Regions from separate parts of the Oceanobacillus sp. FSL W7-1293 genome, predicted to be linked through region 2. Evidence: riboswitches for the same ligand, from Rfam matches in the RefSeq annotation. Region 2 holds a riboswitch; each other region holds the start of a gene.
What was found. A riboswitch is a leader RNA that binds a small molecule or an ion and turns the genes downstream of it on or off. The one in region 2 is predicted to bind thiamine pyrophosphate.
Positions count from the first base shown of each region.

Region 1: it holds a riboswitch for thiamine pyrophosphate, as region 2 does, so the genes downstream of both, MKY65_RS11990 (long-chain fatty acid--CoA ligase) here and MKY65_RS02120 (thiamine phosphate synthase) in region 2, are expected to answer to the same signal.
Region 3: it holds a riboswitch for thiamine pyrophosphate, as region 2 does, so the genes downstream of both, tenA (thiaminase II) here and MKY65_RS02120 (thiamine phosphate synthase) in region 2, are expected to answer to the same signal.

Region 1 covers NZ_CP150212.1:2,441,399-2,449,749, forward strand. The annotation lists gene MKY65_RS11960 (SIS domain-containing protein) at 1-574, shown strand, start outside; gene MKY65_RS11965 (GntR family transcriptional regulator) at 648-1,358, shown strand; gene MKY65_RS11970 (hypothetical protein) at 1,452-2,807, shown strand; partial or broken gene MKY65_RS11975 (PTS sugar transporter subunit IIA) at 3,166-3,468, shown strand; gene MKY65_RS11980 (alpha/beta hydrolase) at 4,117-5,316, shown strand; gene MKY65_RS11985 (hypothetical protein) at 5,490-5,798, opposite strand; TPP riboswitch at 6,339-6,439, shown strand; TPP riboswitch at 6,527-6,636, shown strand; gene MKY65_RS11990 (long-chain fatty acid--CoA ligase) at 6,730-7,788, shown strand; gene MKY65_RS11995 (acyl-CoA reductase) at 7,775-8,351, shown strand, end outside.
Region 2 covers NZ_CP150212.1:398,827-407,177, forward strand. The annotation lists gene wrbA (NAD(P)H:quinone oxidoreductase type IV) at 1-322, shown strand, start outside; gene MKY65_RS02110 (class I SAM-dependent methyltransferase) at 515-1,276, shown strand; gene MKY65_RS02115 (suppressor of fused domain protein) at 1,331-2,392, shown strand; TPP riboswitch at 2,512-2,607, shown strand; gene MKY65_RS02120 (thiamine phosphate synthase) at 2,754-3,350, shown strand; gene thiO (glycine oxidase ThiO) at 3,347-4,483, shown strand; gene thiS (sulfur carrier protein ThiS) at 4,480-4,683, shown strand; gene MKY65_RS02135 (thiazole synthase) at 4,688-5,458, shown strand; gene MKY65_RS02140 (ThiF family adenylyltransferase) at 5,448-6,470, shown strand; gene MKY65_RS02145 (hypothetical protein) at 6,689-7,219, shown strand; gene MKY65_RS02150 (DUF4256 domain-containing protein) at 7,346-7,915, shown strand; gene MKY65_RS02155 (DUF3995 domain-containing protein) at 8,022-8,351, shown strand, end outside.
Region 3 covers NZ_CP150212.1:2,429,725-2,438,075, forward strand. The annotation lists gene MKY65_RS11915 (NAD(P)-dependent alcohol dehydrogenase) at 146-1,189, shown strand; TPP riboswitch at 1,336-1,438, shown strand; gene tenA (thiaminase II) at 1,530-2,216, shown strand; gene MKY65_RS11925 (hypothetical protein) at 2,515-2,967, shown strand; gene MKY65_RS11930 (LysM peptidoglycan-binding domain-containing protein) at 3,725-4,207, shown strand; gene MKY65_RS11935 (DEAD/DEAH box helicase family protein) at 4,601-7,216, shown strand; gene MKY65_RS11940 (DUF2294 domain-containing protein) at 7,543-7,905, shown strand; gene MKY65_RS11945 (NAD-dependent formate dehydrogenase) at 8,270-8,351, shown strand, end outside.

The DNA of each region.
Region 1 (8,351 bases), 2.0 Mb from region 2:
GGTAGCAGAGGAAATTTATATTAGGGCAGGAGGACTAGCTTATGTGAAAGGTATTCTCCCACCTGAAGTAATGTTGCATCAAATGCCAAATAAAAGCACTTATATGGAACGATTAGATGGATATGCCAAGAATATGTTATCTCTTTATAAAGTTGAAGCTGGGGATTCAATTATGGTCGTTTCTAATTCAGGAAGAAATAATATACCAGTTGAAATGTGTATTGAAGCTAAAAAGCTAGGAGCAAATGTGATTGCTTTGACGTCTATGGAGCATTCCCAATCAGTTTCTTCCCGGCATGAGTCAGGGAAAAATATCTATGAAATTGCAGATGTCACTATTGATAATCATGCTCCAAAAGGAGATGCAGCTTATCGAATAGAAGGAGTAGAAGCAGATTTAGGGCCTACATCTGATTTTACAGGAATTGGAATCGCGCAATCGGTTATTATTGGTGTAATTTCACGCCTAAAAGAAGCAGAGTTAGAAATACCTGTATTTAAGAGTTCAAATTTAGATGGTGCTGATGAGTACAATGATAGACTCTTTAACCAATACTACGGTTATTGGAAATGATTTACAAAATGATTAATATACTTTCTGATGGTATAATAACAACAGATTATAACAGATAGAGAGGATATTTATTATGACTAATAACGCACCTAAATATGAGATTGTTAAAAATTATATACTAAGTCAAATTAAGGCGGGTATTTATCAACCACATCAAATTATTGAATCAGAATTAGAATTATCTAATAACCTTTCAGTGTCAAGAATAACAGTTAGACGAGGAATTGAAGAACTTGTTAATGAAAAAATACTATCCAAAAAAAAGGGGATAGGAACTTTTGTTAATCCCATACCTAAATTTTTTGGATTCAAAGCTGGTATTGGATTTACTTCAGAAGTGAAAAATAGAGGGATGGAACCTTCTACAAAATTACTTAAATTGGAAAAAGTAAAAGCGAATGCTGTACAAGCTGAAGATATGAAAATCGCTGCTGGAGAAGAACTTTGGTTAGTTGAACGAATTAGATATGCTGATAAAGTGGCAGTTATTTATGAGGTAGAATATTTTGATGCATCAATTGTTAAAGATTTAAATGTGGAAATTTGCGAAAACTCTATTTATGAGTATTTAAATGAGCAAGGAGTATCCTATGAATTTATAGATCAACGAATTAGTGCTACCTTAGCTAATTCAAAAGTTGCTGAATTTTTGGATGTTGAAGAAGGAGCACCGTTAATTGATACAAAAATTATTGCTTGTATGGAGAATGGAAAGCCTTTTAATTTAGGGTTTGCACTGTATCAAACAAAAAATTACTATTTGATGCATACTATATATAAGTAAACCCGACAGAGGTTAACATTCTCTAGACACTCTTATCTTGGAGTTTTATTTAGATTAATAAAAAACAATATAGATAAGATGAGGAGGAAAACAATGAAAGCTTTTATATTATGTGGTGAAATAGAGCCAAAAATGTTTCCTTTTGATAAACATTATCAAATTAATAGCCTTCCAATATTGAATAAAGAAATGATTTTTTGGCAAATAGATAGATTATTAAAAGTCGGTATATTGGAATCGGATATCTATGTATTTCTTAGTTATAAACCAGACCAAACTAGAAATTTATTACGAAAGTATCGGGAAATAAATTGTATTGATCCAACCCTAAATTTAGATGTTTTTTTACGAAACAATTTAGAACAATTCAAGGAAGGAGTTATTATTCAAAAGGGGAATTGCCTTATAAGTCTAGACGATTTGGCATATCTTAAGGAATCAGAAGAAGATACCAGTGCTCTACTAATAGAAAAAAAACAAAAAAGTATTGATATGATTGGTGCTTTTGTAGAGAATAATCAAGTAAATCAATTTTTAGCCCATGCTCGAGAGCACTATGTTAATTCTGAAGTTGCAGGAGTATTTAAGTTAGATAAGCATGCATTAGAAACAATTTCGTACGCTAATTACGGATTCAGTCAACGTGTGACAGGGGCTATGATTCCTAACCAGTTATTTATTGAAAATGGATTGAATGATTATTTAAAAGAGGGAAACAAGATTCAACCGGTATTTGCTCAGGATAAAGTGCACAGTTTACAATTCCCATGGGATATATTAAATGTGAATGCATATTATCTTAATTCATTTACTAAGGAAATAAATGGATATTCTATTGGGGACAATTCATCTGTTTCTGAAGAATCAACTATAAACGGTAATATTCAGATAGGTAATAATTCAATTATAGGTAAGAATGTAACCATTAATGGCAATGTCATTATTGGAGATAATGTAAATGTTGATACTGGAGCTATTATAAATGGCCCTGTTTTAATAGGAAATAACTCGTATGTTAAAGATTATGCAAAACTTGAACCAAATACTGTAATTGGTTGTGAGAATAGGATAGGACATAATGCGGAAGTTGAGGGTGTTACAATGAAAGGTATTTCTGCTATTCATTATAGTGAAATGTATGGTGTGATTGGTCAATATGTAGATATTGCTGCAGCCTGTGTATGTGGAATTGTAAGATTTAATGACACTCCTCAAATACACAAAATAAATGGAAGAACTTATTCAGATACCTATTCTAATGCGATTTTTATTGGTGACTATACTAGGACAGGTATTAATAATATATTCTTCCCAGGTGTAAAAGTAGGAAGTGAATGTGCACTATACCCTGGTTTAAATGTGGAAAAAGATATACCTCACGAAACACTCGTCATAAAAAAAGAAGAGCATATTGAAAAAGAATGGGGATATAAAAAATACGGATGGTAGGAGAGAATTAAATATAAAGTGGTTATATAAAGTATAGAATAAAGAAGTAATTAATTTGAAATGTTTAATTAGCTTAATACCGGTTATTTAGATTTTCTAGCACCTTTGTTTGGTACTATTAAAAGATTACTCATTGAAAGCTAGTAGAATAATCATTTAATATTTTTGATATTACTAATTCAATTAGGGAGGAGTGAATGGTAGTGAATGAAGAATAAGGGCATTTCGTATCCTTAACTTCATTAAACTACTCTTCTCTCTTTTTTTTACGAAAGCGCTTTAGATGTTAAAAAAGCATTATTAAGAATCGGCTCATATTAGTTTAATCCTTAACAATCAAAAAAAGGAGGTTAAAAAGATGGTAGGAATTATCATTGCCAGCCATGGTGAATTTGCGACAGGTATCTTGCAGTCTGGAGCGATGATCTTTGGAGAGCAAGAGAATGTCAAGGCTGTTACGTTGATGCCGAGTGAAGGACCGGATGACGTAAGAGCAAAAATGGAAGAGGCGATTGCTTCTTTCGACAATCAGGATGAAGTATTATTCTTAGTCGATCTTTGGGGCGGCACGCCTTTCAATCAGGCAAGCAGCTTGATGGAGGGACATGAAGATACATGGGCTATCGTTGCTGGGTTGAACTTAGCAATGGTTATCGAATCTACAATGACGAAGATTTATCTTGGATAGAAGTGATTTCCTGCTTACGTAATGCGAATGTTTCCATCGCTGATTTAAAAGAAATGATGAGTTTTTTAAAAGGGGATAGAGAATAAACAAAAACTTTGTTAGTTATTTTAAGAGGAGGGATAAAACCCTCTATGATTTAGTAAGAGGTACGTTCGTTTAAAAAAGGGAGTGTAAAAATATACTATTTTAGAATTTCTACACCCCAATCTAACTACATAATGCTTTCTTTATCCAGATTAAATAACATGAAGCGTTTTTGATCTTTTTTGTTTTATCTGTAAAACATGCTCTCCTGTCATATGAATGCAAAGAGGAAGAGAATCTTACCAGAAAAAAGGGGAAAATGGTAACAAATACACTCAGAATAAAATACTGATTATGTCTACAGAAGATGTGATATCAATCTTTCTTCCAGTGCACTCCAAATAATGGTTCAGTGGTAAATAAAAATAATAAGAGTAAAATGTTATAGATAAAAATAATAACGGCGAACAATTAAGGAAAGTTATAAATCAAGTGAACATTAGCGTATTTAAAGTAGTGTGACGAACTGGCTTTAGTTTCAAAAATCTCTTTTCGGGGTATCGCTATCCAGATAAACTAATGAAAGAGAGAAACGAAATGACATTTACAAAATTTAAATCTATTTTCAACAAAATTGGTATTATTGCTAGTTTACTAGCGCTAACAGGCGTGTGTGTGTTGCTTTGGCGCTCATTTTTGGCTAGTGGATATGATGCCTATTCAGGCCAAATTTCATTTTACCTGCTCACATTTCCTGTAGCATTATTCATTTTAGCTGTAGCAGCTTTAATTATTTTACTCCTTCTTATTTGGAAAGAATCGGCATTATTTTTAAAAATGATTTGGGCATTCATCTGTATTTCTTTTTTAGGAATCGCGCTCCTATCCGGGATTCAAAACCAATACTATGCAGATCGTATTGACGCAGAAACAGCCTTGATGGATAACTATACATTTTCTTTTTCTGGCACAGATACGTATTCCAATTTAGAAGAAGATATTGTTTATAAAACTGCGGAAGATGAAGATTTATTACTGGATGTATGGGATACAAAAGTGAATGATGAAAATCGTCCTGTTATCGTAAATATTCATGGCGGAGGATGGAGCAGCGGGGATAAAAGTGAGGTTACCTCATGGAGTAAATGGTTTAATTTGAAAGGATATGTTGTATTTAATGTGGAATACAGTCAAAATGGACCCGACATGTGGCAAAAACAAATTTCAGATACACATGCTGCGTTAAACTGGATTGTTGAACATGCGGATGAATATCATTTAGATATAAACAGAATTAATTTAATAGGATCTTCTGCCGGGGGTCATTTAGCATTGTTAACTGGGTATACGGATTTAAAGGAAAACAGCCTTGTTCCCAGAGAAACGGATTCCGATTCCACCGTGGAAATAAATTCTATTATTAATCTATATGGGCCATCGGATTTATTACAACTCTATGATGATACTAATAGTAAAGAATTTATTCAGCCACTGCTTGAACAACTCATGGATAGTCAACCCAAAACAAAAGAAATCAAACATCGTTATCGTCAAATGTCTCCTATTCAGTATGTAAATGAATCTTCTGCACCCACGATTTCATTTGTCGGTCTAAAAGATAAAGTAATACCTGAAGAGCAAATAGAAATACTGCATGAAAAACTCGAAGAAAATAATATAGACAACCAAGCTTACTATTTTCCGTTTTCTGATCATAGTTATGACACTAACTGGGAAAGTATAGCTAATCAAACAACCAGACAAAAAATAGAAGAATTTTTAAGTGAATACAACTAGGATTTATTGTGTCAGGAGAAGATCTTACAAATTTAAATATATATTAAATCTTGAAATGAATAGAGATATCTTATTCACCATCAGTAGTGTATTTGAATACACCACTTAAACCATTATGATTTAGTGCTTGATTTTTGTAGCATGAATAAAAGCAGAGAAAAAGTTATCCCCGATTAACACGGAAAACTTGCAAGAAGCTCATTCTTGGCTGGAAACAGAACAGGCAATCGGAAAAGTTGGTTCACGTTTCTTTCATCAGCAAGCTGCCGTAATTTATCTAAAGCTACGGATGAATAATCCCAGGCAGTAACACGATGTCCCAATTCAGCTGCGTAGACTGCATTACGTCCTTCTCCTTCCGACAGGCTCAGTACATCTGATGGAGGATGATCAGGCAGCATAGATTGAACAAAGACATTCGGCTCCTTTCCATATCTATATTCCTGATCATTATATAGTTCATCCCATTTATTATTTGTCATTAAAAGAGCATCTCGTTTCCTTTCTAAGCCAGCTGTAATAACATCATCATGATAAGAAGCTGGTATTTTATTTTCGCATATGTACTGATTTTTTTGAATTTGTCACTACCTTTATAAAAATAATTTTCATTTGTATCCCTCATCTCCGGTGATAAAACATGCTTCATCAATAAAATAGGTGAACTTGTATAAAGGTTTTTTTCACAAATCACATAATAAAATTGCTGGATTTCTTAGCTAGTTATTTATTTTTATAGGAATCCAATCTGTTTTTGAGCCGATTCATTTTCTATCACTCATTTGCTTAAATGATAGTTTGCTTTTTTCAAAAGTAGCAATGACAGTGCTGTAATCAGAGTGTTAACTATGAGTAAGGTAATACAGCTTCGTAATAAAAAAATAATTAACGAAGAAAAAGTTAAAATAAATAGGTAGCAATGCTCAGCGTGGGAGTGAAGATTAGGGCATATGATGAGTTCGAAAGGAAAAACAACTTGAATGACAAAACCAGGTATGTTTTAATTGAAAATATAATATCTTAATTTTCACTTGGGGAGCAATTTTTATTGCTAAGAGAGGGAACTCTACCCTTGGAATCTGATCTAGTTAATTCTAGCCTAGGGAAGTGATGGCTTGCTTAGTAATAATAAGCTGTATACACTTTCCATTCTTCTGAATTCGTTGAGTGAATTATGAAATGCTTTAATTATAATAGCTATAAAAATTTAATAAAAGTGTAGGGGGACCAGTGTTGCTGGTTGAGATAGGATCCGTAAGATATAGACCCTTTGAACCTGATCTGGTTGATGCCAGCGTAGGGAACATACGAGATTTACATTCTATTTAAGAAGTATTGTATGCACCCTGGGCTCGTAATGCCTAGGGTGTTTTTGTTTTTGTTATCAAAATTAGTTTAATGGAGGAGAATGTGTTGAAACAAGATATCCAGATGTTTATCGAAAGACCAGAAGAAAGTAAATATACGTTTAATGAGCTTGCTGTGCAACTATTTGGATATTTGTATAGAGAGAATGAAGCATATCAGCAATTTTGTAGACGAAATGGAATAGGTAGCAGACAAGTCCGTACGTGGAAGGATATTCCTGCTGTATCTACGGAAGCTTTTAAAAATACTTTCTTAAGCACGGTTCCGGAGGAGGATTGTGAGCGTATTTTTATGACCAGCGGGACAACTAGCAGGAAACAAGGAAAGCATTATCATGAGAATTTAGATATTTACGATTTTTCTGCACGAAACAGCTTTCAACAGTTTGTTAGTGAGGAGCAGCGTCCAATAGCTATTCTATTCCCGGATGAAGAGGAGATGCCAAATTCATCGCTTGCCCATTACTTGACCATGTTGCGGGAGTATCAGGGGACGAAGGATTCAAGGCATTTTGTAACACGTAGCGGATTGGAGGTACAGTCATTCATTCAATGGACGAAAGAATATAAGGATACGTCAGTGATTGTCCTCGGTGCAAGCTACAGCTTTGTTCATTTATTTGATGCGTTGGAGGAGATAGATCAAACGCTGCCTTTACATAAGGATAGTCTTATATTTGACACGGGTGGATTTAAGAATATTTCCAGATCCTTAGAAGAAGAGGAGTTTTATGAAAAGTTAGAACAAATTTTTCATGTGAAGCGTGAGAATATGGTGAACATGTATGGCATGACAGAATTATCTACACAGTATTATACAGCGATTGGTAAAGGACAAAAGCATATAAAGAAAAATCCGCACTGGATTCGTTTTAAAGTAGTTGACCCTGTAAGCGGGGAAGAAATGCCAAAAGGCGAAGCGGGTTTGCTTATTCATGTTGATCTGGCGAATATCAATTCAGTGCCGGCAGTGCAGACTAGTGACCTGGCGGTGGAGCATGAAACAGGGTTTGAATTACTGGGACGGCAGGCAAGCGCGGAGCCTAAAGGATGTTCATTATCTGCGAAGCAATGGCTGGAGGAACATAACCATGTCAACGGTTGAGTATGGCGGCTATCTGCCGCCTGAAGCAAAGAAGATGAAGATAGAGGAGCGTGTGCTTTCCTTTAAAAAGGGAGAAGAGAAAGTGCATATACATATGCCTTATCCTGCTCCAGAACAGATACAACAGCTTGGAAGCATTATGAAAACATCTGCTGTTCAAACCATGGATACGACCGAAATCATACAGGCTGTCTCAAAGGCAATCCACTTGTTGTTAGATCGGAATCACCCGGCTCGTATAAAGGCAGAAAAGCTGTTGCCTATTATTACAGGATATGATGCAGAAATTATCCGTTTGAGTCTGACTCAATCATTACAAACCTTTCGTGAGCATGAGCTGCATCGTTGGCTGGCTGTTAATTTTCACTCGCTATCTATATTGGACAGGTTTGAGCCTTTTCAGCATGGCGGGTATACAAAAGCAATTGGCCCGCAATTAACCGCGCATGTATGGGCGGGGAATGTACCGGGGTTGCCGCTTTGGAGCCTGATTGCAAGCTTATTGGTGAAAGGGAATGTTATTGGAAAAGTTTCCAGCACGGAACCTTTTTTCATTGGTTTAT
Region 2 (8,351 bases):
CTTGGATATCCAAGGCGGACTTTGGGCTAGCGGAAAAACAGTGAACAAAGTAGTCAGTGCGATGTCTTCTGCACAGAATCCGCATGGCGGCCAGGAAGCGACGATCCTGTCGTTGTACACGAGCATGATGCACTGGGGAGCTATCATTGTACCTCCAGGCTACTCGGACGAATCTGTATTTGCAGCTGGCGGAAATCCTTATGGTACAAGTGTCACTGTTGATCAAGACGGAAAAATGGTGGAAGATGTGGAAGCGACAGTTAAGCATCAGGCACAACGTACAGTGACAGCGGCTGAATGGGTTAAAAAAGGAAATCAATAATTTATGCTATTAGAAAAGATGGCACCTTTCATTTGGAATGGTGCTGTCTTTTTTGCATTTCCGGAAAGCAGTAAGACGTTGCTTCATGAATTAGGGGAATAGTAAGTTTTTAAAAACATAGAGAAAACAAGTATAATGGCTTTATACTGCATTTAAATTCTTCCTAATAATCAAAAGGCAGGGATAAACAATATGAAAATAACTGATTACTCGCAAATTGCTGATAAATATGAGGACAATACATATCGATTAGATGAAATGCAATTTGATAAGAATTTAAAGGAGTATCAAGATAAATACCCTAAATCAATGTATCACGTGTTAGATTTAGCGTGCGGGACAGGGATTTATCTTGATGCTCAAACAAACGGTTTTGATAGCCGAAACATGAACTGGTATGGTCTTGATGCTTCAGAGGATATGTTGAAAAAGGCGAAGAACAAATTAAAAAATGTCTCTCTCGTGCATGGTTTAGCTGAAGATATGCCCTACGAGAATGAAAAGTTTGATTATATCTCCAATAACTATGCTTTTCATCATTTTTTAAAGAAGGAAGCAGCGCTTGATGAAATATATCGTGTCTTGAAGAAAAACGGTGTATACAAGCTGCATAATATTGCTGTCCATGATATGAGAAAATGGTGGGTATATCATTATTTTCCAACAGCATATGATGAGGATGTAAAAAGGTTTTGGGAAAAGGAAGTTATTTTTGATGAGCTTTCCGCAAGGGGGGTTAACACAGAGCTGCAGATGGCATATCGTTTAGAAAAAATCAGGGTGTCGGATTATCTGGGTTATGCAGAGAATAGAGACATATCCATATTAACGTTGATTGATGATCAGGATTATCAAGAAGGGTTAGAGAAAATGAGATATGATGTGAAGCGTAATCCTGAAAAAACCATCGTCACTGATTTTGCAGAGATGTTTTGTATTTCGACAAAGGGGTAGTGTTTTAGAAAGAAAAAATCGTCTTTTTGGAAAGGGAAGCAGAGGAGGAATTTAATGAATGAAGAAGTAAAAGCAGCCGGCTGGGATGCAATTGATAATGCAATGGAAGCAATTTATGGGAAGCAGGAACCGAAGCATTATGGAACAGTGATCTCTTATTCGCTGGGCGGGCCGGATCCATTAGATGGAATCAGCGCTTATCAATCAGAAACGCCAGGCTTAAACTGGCATATAGTTACATATGGATTTTCAGAGATTTACGAAAAAGAAACCGATAATCCAGAGATCAGCGGTTTTGGATTTGAATTAACGTTCAGATTGAAAAGAGAAGAAGGGGAAGAAGAACCGCCAGCGTGGGCGCTTAATCTGCTTCAGAATTTGGGGAGATATGTTTTTAATAGCGGGAATGTTTTCAAAAATGGAGACTATATGGATGCAAACGGTCCTATCTGTTTGGAATCAGATACGGCATTAACCGCATTGGCATTTATTACGGATTCTGAGCTAGGTACAATAGAAACAAAAAATGGCCAAGTGCAATTTCTGCAGATGGTCGGTATCACAAATGATGAGCTTGAAGCAATGCAGACGTGGAATACATTAGGTGTTCTCTCTGCCAGCTCTCCGTATATGCCTGCGTTTATCACTGATTTAAAAAGAGATTCTTTACTAAATCATGCTGATGTCTCGCAAAAAGTTGACGAAGGAAGAGAACGGGAAGGATCCAATACAGGGTTTTTATTTAACGATAATTTAGCATGGACACCAGAAAAAAAGGGTTTGTTCAGAAAAAAACCAGCAATGCTGACTCTGGGGGCAAAGCAAACGGAAACCATTAGTAAAGTGCTGCGAGGACGTCTCTTGAAGGGAAAGGCTCTGACATTGGCAGGTCCTGATATTGTCGTTGCCATAGAGCCCGGGGAAAAGTCAAAATATGCAATGGAGAAGGATAAGGTGCGCCTGATTTTAGATGAGCAGAGTACAATCGAGTTGAGTGAGAAGCTGATTCCTAAAGAAGGTGTGGCAGAACTATTCTCGTTTGAACAGCTGACTGTAAAAATTGTTAAAACATACATGAAAGATAATGAAGGGAATGTTGTTCAGGTGATTGGGTAAGAGACCTCATTTGAAAATGAATTAACATTTCCTTGATAAAACACTAAACACTTTTGAAAGAATATCTTTGAAAATAAAAAATTATATGTTATTCTTTAGTTGTAATCTGAAAATTAAATAAGCAACACTAGGGGAGCCTTTGGCTGAGACGAATACTCGGACCCTTTGAACCTGATCTGGTTAACACTAGCGTAGGGAAGTGGCAGGAACATGACGATATATCATTCGAACAATGAATTTGTATATAATCAGGACCACTTATCCCGAGCTGGATAAGTGGTCTTTTTCGTTCTTTGGCCGACCCTGAAGCAAGAAAAATGGAAGAAAGGGGGCGATAAAGATAGACAAGCAGCTGCATCTGATCAGTGATGGCAATTTTTCCGAGCAGCATTTGCAATTAGTGAAACGGATTCAGGCTGAGATGGATTATTTGCATATCAGAGAGAAGAACAAGACAGCGAAGGACATTCTGGAAATCATCGGTGCATTAGAAAATATCGGATTGCCATTAGAGAAAATAATAGTGAATGATAGAGTCGATATTGCCGTGATAAAGCAGTGTGCAGGTGTTCAGCTGGCGTATCATAGCCCTTCCATTCCCCTTGTAAAAGAAAGCTTCCCTAAATTGAAAGCAGGAAAGTCTGTTCATTCTTTAGCAGAGGCAGAGCAGGCGCAGCAGGAGGGAGCTGATTATGTGCTGTATGGCCATATTTATTCCAGCAAGTCCAAAGCCAATCAGCAGCCCAGAGGATTAACGGAACTACAGAAAATGACTAACGCGCTCTCTGTGCCGGTATATGCTATTGGCGGGATTACTCCTGGGCGAGCGAAAGAAGTAACTGCAGCAGGAGCCGCCGGCATCGCGGTCATGTCTGGTATTTGGCAGGCAGAGGATCCGGTCCGAACTGTCAGTGCTTACCGGCAAGCGTTGAATTCGTGGAAAGGAGGGAGAAGATGAATAAACAGTTTGATCAAATCATTGTCGGCGGCGGAGTTATTGGCTGCTCTATTGCTTATCAGCTGGCCAAAAGAGGCAATCGGGTGCTGGTTATTGAAAGGAATCAAATCGGCTGCGAGGCTTCCAGTGCCGCGGCAGGTATGTTAGGGGCTCAAGGAGAGTTTACAGAAGACAGTCCGCTTTTTCGGTTTGCACAGGAGAGCAGAGCGCTATTCAAAAATTTATCCGAGGAGCTGAAGGAAGCGACAGGAGTAGATATTCAATATATTCATAAAGGAATCATGAAGCTTGCTTTTCATCAGCAGCAATACAGCAAGCTGCAAACCATCGCGTCCTTCCAGCGGGAAGCGGATAACCCTGCGTATTTACTATCAGTAGAAGAAGCGAAAAAGATGGAGCCAAGTCTGACGGAGAATCTTCGTGCTGTCCTGTATTTGCCGGAAGATGGCCAGGTTTCCGCCCCTCATCTCACCAAAGCCTTTTCTCTGGCTGCATCTCATCATGGTGCGGTGTTGCATGAGCAGGAAAGCGTTAATGAGCTGTTGATGGAAAATGAGACGGTTTATGGTGTCCGGACAACAGAGGCAATCTATGAAGCGGACCAGGTTATTGTTGCAACAGGAGCTTTCGGAGATGAGCTGCTGCCTGCAGATTATGCTGCGATTCCGGTGAAGGGCGAATGTCTGCTGTTAGAACTGGCTCAGAAGCTGTTTCAATCAACACTTTGGATGGATGGCTGTTACCTTGTTCCGAAGCAGGGAAAAAAGGTAATTGTTGGAGCCTCCTCCATACCAGGGAAAATGGATAAGCATGTCCATGCTGCAAGTGTCCAGAGACTGCTGTCACGAGCGCAAAAAATGGTTCCGGAGCTGGCAGAGGCGAGGATAAGAAAAATGTGGGCAGGCATCAGACCGTCTACAGCTGATGAACTGCCATACTTGGGCGAGATTCCGGGAATCCCAGGCTTATATGCGGCAAAGGGACATTATCGAAACGGCATCTTACTATCGCCTATCACGGGAATTTATATGGCAGATTTAATAGAAAATAAGCCGGTTTCCCCGCTTTATTATGATTGCTTTTATGCGGGCCGTCAAAATAATAAGTTGGAAAAGGCAGGTGAATCAACATGAAAATTACAGTGAATGGCAATGGATTAGAAGTACAGGAAGAGGTAAAGCATGTCAAAGGCTTAATCGACTTTCTGGGATTGGAAGATAAACCTTTAATTATCGAGCATAATCAGCAGATATTACAGAAGGAAGAGCATGAAAAAGCAGTGTTGGAAAATGGAGACAAGGTGGAGATTGTTCATTTTGTTGGAGGAGGTTAAGCAAATGCTTACAGTTGGAAACTATCAATTTAAATCACGTTTATTCTTAGGAACGGGAAAATATCCGGATTTTGATATTCAAAAACAGGCGGTAGATAAATCAGAGACAGAAGTACTCACTTTTTCTGTCAGAAGGATGAATATTTATGATCCCTCCCTGCCCAATTTTTTAGAAAAAATCGATGTGGACCGCTATACGTTTTTACCAAATACAGCAGGGGCAAAGGATGCGAAGGAAGCGGTGCGAATTGCTAAATTAGCGGCCGCTTCGGGACGGTGTGATATGGTGAAAGTAGAAATCATTGGCTGTGATAAAACGTTGCTGCCTGATCCGGTAGAGACATTGAAAGCAACAGAAGAACTGGTGGCAGAAGGTTTTACAGTGCTTCCTTACACCTCAGATGATGTGGTATTAGCAAAAAAACTGGAGGAAGCAGGAGCCCACGCCGTGATGCCTGGAGCTTCTCCCATTGGAAGCGGGCAAGGAATCATCAATCCATTAAATCTTTCTTTTATTATCGAGCAGTCAAAAGTGCCTGTTATTGTCGACGCAGGGATTGGATCGCCTGCTGATGCAGCGTATGCCATGGAATTGGGCGCAGATGGTGTTTTATTGAATACAGCTGTTTCCGGAGCACATGACCCTGTAAAAATGGCAGAGGCAATGAAATATGCAATAGAAGCAGGAAGACTGGGGTATGAAGCGGGAAGGATTGCGATGAAAGATTATGCTGTAGCCAGCAGCCCGGAGGAAGGGATCAGTGTTGGAAACTAATCGTTATCATCGTCAGATATTATTTGCGCCAATCGGCGAGTCTGGTCAGGAGAAGCTGGGTCAAAGCCATGTGCTGATTATCGGTGCAGGCGCACTAGGGTCGAGCAGCGCGGAAGCTTTGACGCGTGCGGGCGTTGGCCACATAACATTAATTGACCGGGATTATGTAGAAGAAAGTAATCTGCAGCGGCAGCAGCTGTTTAGTGAAAAGGATATGGAACAGAAAATGCCCAAAGCCATTGCTGCCAGACAACGGCTTTCTGAAGTGAATAGCCATGTCAAAATAGATGCGATTGTTGGAGATGCTGAGGTGGATAGATTGCGGAAAATAGTGCCTGAAGCAGATCTCATTATCGACGCGACGGATAATTTTGAGACAAGGCTTTTACTGAATGATATGGCGCAAAAATATCAGAAACCATGGATTTATGGAGCGATTGTAGCAAGCTATGGAGTTACTTTCACGGTGGTTCCTGAAAAAACGCCCTGTCTGCAATGCTTGCAGGAATACATTCCAGTTAATGGCGCTACCTGCGATAGTGTCGGCGTTATCCAGCCGGTTGTGCAAAAGGTGGTCTCCCAGCAGGTAACAGAAGCGTTAAAGCTATTGACCGGTAACGAAGCGGCTTTATCAGGAAAGCTCATTTCCTTTGACCTTTGGAACAATGAGCATGTGGAAATAGATGTAGCTTCCTTACGCAAAGCGGATTGTCCATCATGCTCAGAGAAAAGAAGCTATCCCAACCTAGCTTATGATTCTCGTTTGAAAACCGCTGTGTTATGCGGCAGAAATACCGTCCAGCTCCGTCCGCAGCGTAAACAAACAGATTTGAATGAAGTAGCCAAAGAGCTGCAGAAGAATGACCAAATCAAGCTGTTTCAAAACCCTTATCTGCTTTCGTTTGAAGTGGACTCCTTCCGTATTGTACTGTTTCAGGACGGGAGAGCATTGGTTCATGGGACGATGGACGAGATGGAAGCAAAAAATATCTATCATCGCTATTTGGGATAATTAACTTTTACCACAGGGAAACGCCCATAAAATTCCCCACTCTGTATAAAGAAGGAAAATATATTTATTTGGATAGGAAATCAGGTGAACTGGCTCCTTGACTTAATCAGACTCATTCAGCGGGAGAAAAGAAAAACTCCCGCTGAATAAAGTTTTGTTTTATACTTAGAGAAACGAACCTTAAATATAATTATTCCGCATAAAGTGGTGAAGGAAAAATGAAAAAAGGTATATATCTTACTCTGAGTATCCTTGTTTCCCTCATTATTCTGGCCGGCTGCAATGAAAAAAGAGATTATGAAACAGACGGACCTTTTATCACAGTAACCTCTATTTCTGCAGGGACAGATGAATACAGACATTTTTACCCGGTAAGCTATGCTGTTTATGAAAACGGGAAGCTGACGCTGCATACAGAACAGACAGATGATATAAAAATAGGTGAAGATGCTCCAGTATATGAAACAAGTGTATCTGAAGAAGAAGTGGAAAAGATTAAAAGTCTGATAGAAGATAGCTTCTGGCAGCTTCCCGAAGATGTATCAGATGATGACTCCGTTGATGGGAGCTTTTATTATGTCGACGTCCATTTAACAGATTCCACGACTAGAGTCGGCGGACTGAATCCGAATGAAGCGGGATTTATAGAAATAGTTGATTATGTACATAGTTTGGCAGAAAGGGAAAATCGGGAGCTGTGGGAGAAGCAATTAAGGGAGCATATTTATAAAATGAATCCTGATTCTTAATTTCTTGTGTAATCTAAACTAAATCATTTTTCGGGGTAATAAAATTTAAGATAAAAAATGAAATAACCTTCCTAAATGGATATAATAAGTTTAGATGAAATAATTTAAAGTATAAGGAGACTAAATATGACAGCAGAAAATAAAAAAGAGCTTTCACAAGTGGAACAGGAAGAATTACTGGGAAAATTAAAGGCACGTTTTGAAAAGAATACGGAGCGGCATCAAGGCCTGGAATGGAATCCGATTCAAGCCAAGCTGGAGGAGCATTCTGATAAATTAATCTCCCTATATGAAATGGAAAGAACGGAAGGCGAGCCGGATGTAATTGGATATGACGAAGAAAGAGAAGAATATATCTTTGTTGACTGCTCGAAAGAAAGCCCTAAAGGACGCAGAAGTGTGTGCTATGACCGGGCTGCATTAGAATCAAGAAAGAAGCACAAACCGGAAAATAGTGCGATAGATATGGCAACGGATATGGGCATTGAAATGTTAACAGAAGACCAATACCGCGAACTCCAAAAGCTTGGAACTTTTGATGCGAAAACATCAACCTGGGTAAAGACACCGACGGATATTAGAGAACGAGGCGGAGCACTTTTTTGTGATTTCCGTTTTGGTCATGTTTTCGTATATCATAATGGCGCGGAATCCTATTATGGTTCCCGTGGGTTCCGGGGGATGTTACGAGTGTAGCAGTAAGCAGAAGAAGGATATGGAGAATCAGGAATGGATGTAAACCGACAATTCTTGATTCTTTTTTATTTGTACAAAGAATAACAGAGCAGAGAGGAGCATTTATTTGCTGGTCAATCGAGGATGGCTTATTTTAGGCATTATTTGGACGGTTCTTTTTGCCGGTATGAGCTTTTATTGGGCGATGGGCGGAATGCTTGGTGTCAGATCTCTGGGCGGAGCAATCTACGAAATGTCGCTTGATCCGGAACCTTCCTTTGTTCGAATTGTATGGCTGACGGGCTTTGTGAAATTATTAGGCGCATTATTGCTATTGCTGCTGCTCGTTTCATGGAAAAATGCTGTTATCGCCAAGGCGCTTTATTACCTAGCAAAGCTTGCAGGCGTATTCTTATTTATGTATGGATTCTTAAATTTTATCACGATTTCAATGAGT
Region 3 (8,351 bases), 2.0 Mb from region 2:
CACGTTTATTTATCGTATATCAACACGCATGTTACAATGAAGAATATATTCTTAAAAAATTATAGCTCTCTATTTTTCCAAAATAGTATAGGATGACGTATTTATACGCTTGGCAAAACAATACATATCAAAGAGGTGTAGTGGAATGAAAAAGATGAAGGCAGCAGTTCTGAATAAGCCATTGGATATTGAGGTTAAGGAAATTAATATACCAGAACCAAAGGAAAATGAAGTATTAATCAAAGTTCAGTGTATTGGCATATGCGGCTCTGATGTACACTACTACGAACATGGCAAAATCGGACGTTATGTCGTAGAAGAACCACTCATTTTAGGGCATGAATTAGCAGGTGATATTGTTAAAGCTGGCAGTCAGGTCGAGAATCTGGCAGCAGGCGATCGTGTAGCTGTCGAACCGGGTGTTGTATGCGGAACTTGTGAATATTGTAAATCAGGCCGATATAATCTCTGCCCTGAGGTACAATTTATGGCAACCCCGCCAGTTGACGGAGCATGGTCTGAATATATCACGATTCGCAGTGATTTTGCCTTTAAGATACCGGATCAAATGAGCTATGAAGAAGGGGCTTTAATTGAACCGCTTTCTGTAGGCATTCATGCGATGCAGCGCGGAAAAGTTCATCCCAATGATAAAATGTTGATTACCGGTTTAGGACCTATTGGACTGTTAGCGATCAAGGCTGCGAAAATATTCGGAGTGAACGAAATCTATTGCTCTGACGTGGTACCATATCGCAGAGAATTAGCGAAGAAATTTGGCGCGACAAAGGTATTTGATCCAACACAAGATAATATTCATGAGGAGATAGAAAAGGCAACAGCTGGCAGCGGTTTGGATATCGCTGTTGAAACTTCTGGTAATAACCGGGCAGTACAGGATGCACTGACAATTACGAAACGGGGAGGAAGGGTTGTATTAGTCGGATTACCTGCGTCCTCAGAAATACCTGTAGATATTACCCATATCGTCGATTCAGAATACGACATTCACGGTGTTTTTCGCTATGCAAACAGTTATCCGACAGCAATTCAGGCAATTGGCAGTCAGGACCTTGGTCTCGAAGATGTAATTACCCATAAATATCGTTTGGATGATATCAAAGAAGCTGTAGAAACCGCTGTAAATCAGAAGGATACTAGCATTAAGATAATGATTTATCCATGTTAACGAGTGAAACACACTAGTTTTTTTAGCTTTTTGGAAACCTATTTTTTAATAGATTTGATTATTTCTTTGCTGATTTTTTTATAAACTAAAAAGACTTGACTTAAAAATTTGTTCTGCTACCATAATAGACAATCGAATACATTTAAATTTTCTGCTAGGGGCGCCGTGACGGCTGAGATAAATGTATATTTAGCACCCTTAGAACCTGATCTGGTTAAGGCCAGCGGAGGGAAGTAGAATAAGCAGACAAACCATGCGTTGTTTTTACGTGTGTATGTTTTTGTATGCAGATACTTCCTTCTACGAGTCTTTAGAAAAAAGATTAGAGGAGGTTTTTTTTATGAAATTTACGGATGAATTACGTGCTGCAACAAAAGAAAGCTGGGAGCAGAGTTTAAATCACCCATTTGTGCAAGGAATTGTGAAGGGAGATTTACCGCTGGAAACATTTAAGTATTATATATTACAAGATATTTACTATTTAAAACATTACGGAAAGATCCACGCGATTGCAGCATCCCAGGCTGAGGATTTTAAACTGACTGCTCTTTTAGCTGATAAAGCACGCTTTACAGCAGAAGCCGAACTGACCGTGCATAAGGAACACGCTGAGATTTTAAATATTACTCAAGCAGATATAGATAATTTCAAACCAGCGCCAACTGCCTATGCCTATACTTCGCATTTATATCGAGCAACCATGTCTGGAAATCTAGCACATACTGTCGCTGCCATACTGCCATGCTACTGGTTATATGCGGATATCGGAAAAGTAAATGAACATGCAGCACCGGAGCCGGAAATTTATCGTAACTGGATTAAAATGTATGCAAGTGACTGGTTTCAAGATTCAACAAGCGAAATGATTAATTTACTAAACACTTTAGTTGAAGATATGAATGACCAGGAAAAAGAAAAGGTAAAAGAACAATTTATTATTGCAAAAGAATATGAACTTCATTTTTGGGAAATGTCCTACACTTTTGAAGGCTGGCTTTCGGAAAGTAAAAAAGTGAGCAGCCGATAAGAAGGAACAGAACGGCTTCAAATTTTTTAATGAGTCCAGTTTATTCGTTCAAGGTTAAAGAGCTCTCATTTATTGAGGGTTCTTTTTTTGCTGGAAGGGAAAGGTTATTTATTATACCAACTGCGCAATTTTGTTGAAAACACAATGTAATCAAAATTTCTTATGTTACAATGTGCGTAATGGCAAGCTGCAAACATGTCGAAGTAGAAAATTTAGTTTAAAAAGCATTTATTCCAAAGAAATGAATACTTGTAGATAGTGAATTTAAACTTGCGTCTAATCCAGAGGAGGGATAATCGTGAAAAATAATCAATTAACAAAGGAAGCTACCCTCCAAATAGTATCTGCTATAAATATACGCCTGAAAGGACGAACCAATCCTTTAGTGGTGTCGCTGGACGGAGGGAGTGGCGCAGGAAAATCTACGTTACCGCTTATAGCAGGGGAGAGCGTTCAATATCATCTTTTCTCTTTTTCTACGGGAACCGGTCTGACACCATCTTCCGTAACGGACGCGCCTTCAAAGGTCATTATTCTTGATGAAATTTATAGCTCGCTGTCAGAACTCTCTGATGTTGTTGATTTTAAGGTTCTAGTGGATGTGTTACCAGCGGTTTGCCGTTATAGGAGTAATGTAAGAGAGGGGTATGCGGATGAGGCCTGGCATAAGCAGTGGGACTCTGCAGAGGATTATTATTTCTCCGTTCTATGTCCGCCATCATCATTTGATTTAATCGTAATTAACCAGTAGGATATTGTTTTATAATGAATGAATCTGTTTCTTCAAATAAATAATATTGCAATTATGTATTGACAATTCAAGTGATAATGATTATCATTATCGATAAGGAATAAGGTTTCTCTATCAAAATTGTTCTGTGAATGTATCAGATGACTCATTGTGTTACCCCCTCAAACCAACATATAGAGACTTGATAGAGATTCCTTCTCTTTTGTAAATGAAAGGTTAATTACTACACTCATACATAGAATATAACTGATTGATAAGAAAAAACGGTACAAAATTATTGGATGCCATATCATTTCCTTATCTTGAAATTAAAACAAGAAGTTAAAACTGAGGGTCAGACTTATCAAACTGATTACAATACGATCATGAATCACGCTTAAAAGCATTTGATAATGATAATTTCCTGCGATAAATAATTCGAGTATTTGTGAATTATTTATCGCTTTCTTTTTAACTCCGTTTACTTTATTGAACTATTTACCTTTGCATTACAAACAGAAAAGGTACTATTGTGGTATGAAAAAGTAATTAACTGATTAAACGTTTACGCAAATGATTTAGCTGCATTCTCATCCCTGGGAAAATAATCAATGGAATAAAATATATTTCAATTTTTTCATTTTTATTACAATTAGATTAAATAGATAGAATTTAAGTTTATAAGCTAAGAAGAGGGGAAGATAGTTACTATCATATTGGAGAGGAAGGTGTTATTATCAAGTATATTTTTTCAATTTTTCTTGCTTTGGTTGGATTCGTGTTCTTTGCAGGGACCGCATCTGCGGAGCAGTATCATGAAGTACAACCAGGAGACAATGTGTATCGAATCGCACAAAACTATCAGGTAGACGTTAATGCTGTCATTGCGGCAAATCCATCTATATCGGACTCCGCTTATATTGAAGCCGGTCAAACAATAACAATACCAGATGAAAATGGAGCTTCTTTTACGGTTACCGCTTATACAGCTGGTCCTGAATCTACTGGTAAAGAACCTGGTGATCCTGCCTATGGTATCACAGCATCTGGTGAAGAAGTAGAAGAAGGAAGGACAATTGCATGTCCGCAGTCTCTTCCTTTTGGCACGAAAATACATATCCCAGAGTTGGATGAAACTTACGTGTGCGAAGACCGGGGGAGTGCTATTACAAATGGCCACCTGGATATTTATAAGGAAGATTTAGACGATGCACTGAAATTTGGAGTACAAGAACTTCCAGCTAAAGTGTGGACCTATTAAGCTTAGGAACTAGATGACAGATTTACTTTATGTTAAAAACCTTATCGCGATTTAACGCAAAGAAAGCAACCGCCTATGAATCTCATTTAGGCTGGTTGCTTTTTCGTATATAAGAATATGTTATAAGTTATTATATTAAGCTATGAAAACACGTATTAACATTCGTATAACTAGTCATTAAATAAGCAAAAATACCAAAATAGATACGAACAAAGAATAGTAAATGATTACTCAATATTGCAGCAATAGACAGATTCTCCACTTGAATCGTATAATGTGAATAAAAAGATGTGACAGTGGGATAAACGATGGAAATGCCAATTATAAGCGTATCTCCTTTCACTGATCATGATGATAATATAGAATAGAGAGCAAGGAAATGGGGAGACAGATATGGACAGCTTTCCTGAACGTATACAATTAAAATATTCATGGAGATCTTATCAACAAGCTATTATAGATGATATGGGCATCTATCTGAACAAACGTCATTTACATTTAGTAGCCCCTCCTGGTTCAGGAAAAACAGTTATCGGGCTGGAGATGATGCTGCGTTTTAATCAGCCCGCTTTAATACTGGCACCGACCATCGCCATCCGCGACCAATGGGTGACCCGTTTTGTAGAATTATTTTATCAGGGCGGTGATCAGCCGGAATGGATTACAACAGATCTAAAGGAAAAGGCTTTGGTCACAGTTGCAACCTATCAAGGGTTTCATCAATGGATGACTGATCAGGAGGAAGAGGTACAGGAAAAGCTTGCTTCCCATGTAAAGACATTGGTACTGGACGAGGCGCATCATTTACGCACTGCATGGTGGCGTTCTTCTGTTTCTTTTAGAGAAAAACTTACTAATCCAGCTATTGTGGCTTTGACAGCTACTCCGCCATATGATGTATCCATCCAGGAATGGAACCGCTATTTGGAGCTGTGCGGCGAGATTGATGCTGAAATAAGCATAGCAGAGCTGGTACGAGAAGCAGAGCTAGCTCCGTTTCAAGATTATGTCTGGATATCCAACCCCCCTCATGAGGAGCAGGAGGAAATTAATCAATTTCGAAGCCAGATCCTAGCGTTTCAACAATCCATACGTCATAACACGGCACTTATTGTTAAAGTGGAAGCACATCCATGGATTACGGATCCGGATACATATGCAGAAGAAATCCTGTCGGAGGCGGCCTATTTTTCCAGTATGCTTATTTTCTTAAAGGAAGTGGAAAGTACGGCCTGGATAAAGCCGCTTCCGATAATGGGCTTGAAGAAAAAACAAATTCCGGAGTGGAGCTTGGAATGGCTGGAACTCATGCTGACTCACCTGTTATATCAAGATAAGCATATGGATAAAGAGCAGCCTGTACTAAAAGAAATACAGTCTTATCTTCAACGTCTCGGAGCTGTTGAAAAGCGCAGGGTGGTCTTAACAGCAAATGATCGAATTAATCGTTTATTGGTGCAGAGCCCGTCGAAATTAAACAGTATCCAGCGGGTCACGGGCTTTGAGGCACAGGAATTAGGAACAGAGCTGCGCCAGGTTATTCTTACAGATTATATTAGACGAGACGATTTGCCTAAGAAAGCAGAGGATGAGCAGGATCTCCGGCGTTTGGGAGCTGTGCCTGTTTTTGAACAATTGCGCCGTCAAGAATTGGATGTTTCGCTCGGGGTTTTAACTGGATCGATTGTTATTATTCCCAAAAAGGCATTGGCCGCCTGTGAAGATTTTGCCGAACAATGGGATGTCTCTATAATAGCAACTGAACTGTCCTATGATGCAGGTTATGTAGAAATCACTATCAATACCAGCGCACGGCATAGAATGGTTCAAATAATAACGCAATTATTTGAACGTGGCGAAATCACTGTATTAATTGGTACAGCTGCGTTACTTGGAGAAGGCTGGGATGCACCGTTTATTAATTCATTAGTTCTTGCTTCTTATGTTGGTTCTTTTATGTTGTCCAATCAGATGCGCGGGAGAGCGATACGTATAGAGAAAAACAACCCGCAAAAAACAGCCAATATATGGCATCTTGTTTGTTTAGACGCTACCAATCCAGATGGCGGGGAGGACTACTTTGCATTGGAAAGACGTTTTAAGGCCTTAATTGGTTTGGGGCATCAGAAGAATGTGATTCAAACAGGGATTAGTCGACTATCATTGGCTGAACCACCCTTTTACAGCATCGATAAAAAACAGTCCAACCAGCAGATGTGTGATTTGGCGAAGAAGAGGGAGCAGCTTTTCCAGCGCTGGATGTCGGCAGTTGAAATAGATGGGACTTTAAAGGAAGAGATGTCTACCCAAAAACAGCAGGTGCCGCGTCCATTTTTATTTACGAATACCCTCAAGGCCTTGATTCTCGCGATACTTTCTATCATTTTTTTCTTTGTAGATAATGTACTTGGTGAAATAACGAATTTCCGCATTCTGGAAGATGATTTTCGTGCTTTTTTATGGGCGGTTGTTATTATTATAGCTATTGCTCTTATCATTGCTTCCCCATTCATTTGGAGATTACTCAAAATCTTATTTCGTAATATTAGTATCGAGAAAAGCATGAGTGAAGTTGGAACTACAGTATACCAGGCCTTATTTGAGTCAAGCTGGATAGAGACAAAGCCAGCTGTTTCCCTCATCCAGACAGAAGAAGAGAATGGCGTCATTACTTGCTGGTTAGAGAATGCCTCCATCTATGAACAGAAAATATATGTGGAGGCCTTGCGTGAGGTGCTGGACCCTGTCGAGAGTCCCAGATATATGATTGTCCGAAAACAGCGGACATTATGGTGGAATCGTATCGATTACCATGCTGTTCCTGCGATACTCGCACAAAATAAGGAAGTGGCAGAACTTTTCCTGACTTGTTGGGAAAAGCACTTAGGTAAAGCGGAACTGGTATATACGAGAACTCCGAAGGGAAGGCAAGTATTGCTTCAAGCAAGGGCAAAGGCCATGTCTGCGCAGTTTGTATCTAAATCGGAGCAAGTATCCGTATGGAAGTAGCGAAGGCTTTAATATGCCTTTGTTATTTTTGTAGATACTGATGGATCTTATGCTTATTAATAGACTCATTTTTTAACAAAATTGGATAAAACTAAAAAAAGGTTCTAATTATAGTTTGCTGAGCAGTCTTCAGATGAAGCGGGCAGGAAGTAATGTTGTTTTGCAAAAATATACAGCATATTAAAAATAAGAATATACGGATGAAAAGGTATTTTTTAATCTAGTGTTTCGGCTTAATTTGATTGGTTTAATTTGATTAATATAAAAAAAGTGCTATAATAATTTTTAAGATTAGATTAATAATATTTATGAAAGAGGATTTATATATGTCCACAACTATTCATAAAGTCGAACAACAGTTTGCCAACTTAGTTCGGTCCTATCGCAAACAGCATATTGGAAAAGGCCCTGAGAAAATTAAAGTATCATTTAATGGTACCTGGGCCATTGCTTATATGAATGGGAGCCTTAGTCCTGTAGAAAAGTTTATCGCTCAAACTGAGGAAGGTCATACAATGATATGGCAAGCCAGGACACAAATGGTTAAGCAATTGTATCAAAAAGTACGGCCTTTAGATTTAGAAGAATTAGTTGGTGCGAAATTTTTAAAACTATTTGCAGATATTAATGTAGAAGATGACGAAGCTATTTCAATATTTGTATTTGACAAACCAATAGATAGACTGTAAAATTAATAGACTTTTTTAGGTGGCTTAGTCAATGGTACATATGTGCTAATTACTAACTACTGTCATGATATTGATATCTAGCTATGTTATCAAATAAATAAATTGTTTTGGTTTGTATCCGATTAATGCTTGAGAACAAAATTACTTGTTGTTGATAAATAACTCGAATTTAATATAGAAATAAATGGCGGATTGGTCTATGGTACCTTATGTGCTAATTACTAACCACTATCTTGCGAAATCACTTTCGATTTTACAAGATGGTGGTTTTTTCTATATAAAGGGGGTGCTATATGGGGAGCTTAAATAAAATACCATGAAGAGAGAAGTAAAAAAATTTATAATGAAAAGGAGTAGGATTATAATGAAAATCGTTGCATTATTTCCAGCGTCAACAGGTTATTCACAACTTCTAACTAAAGAGACATCATTAGGCTTAGAGGATT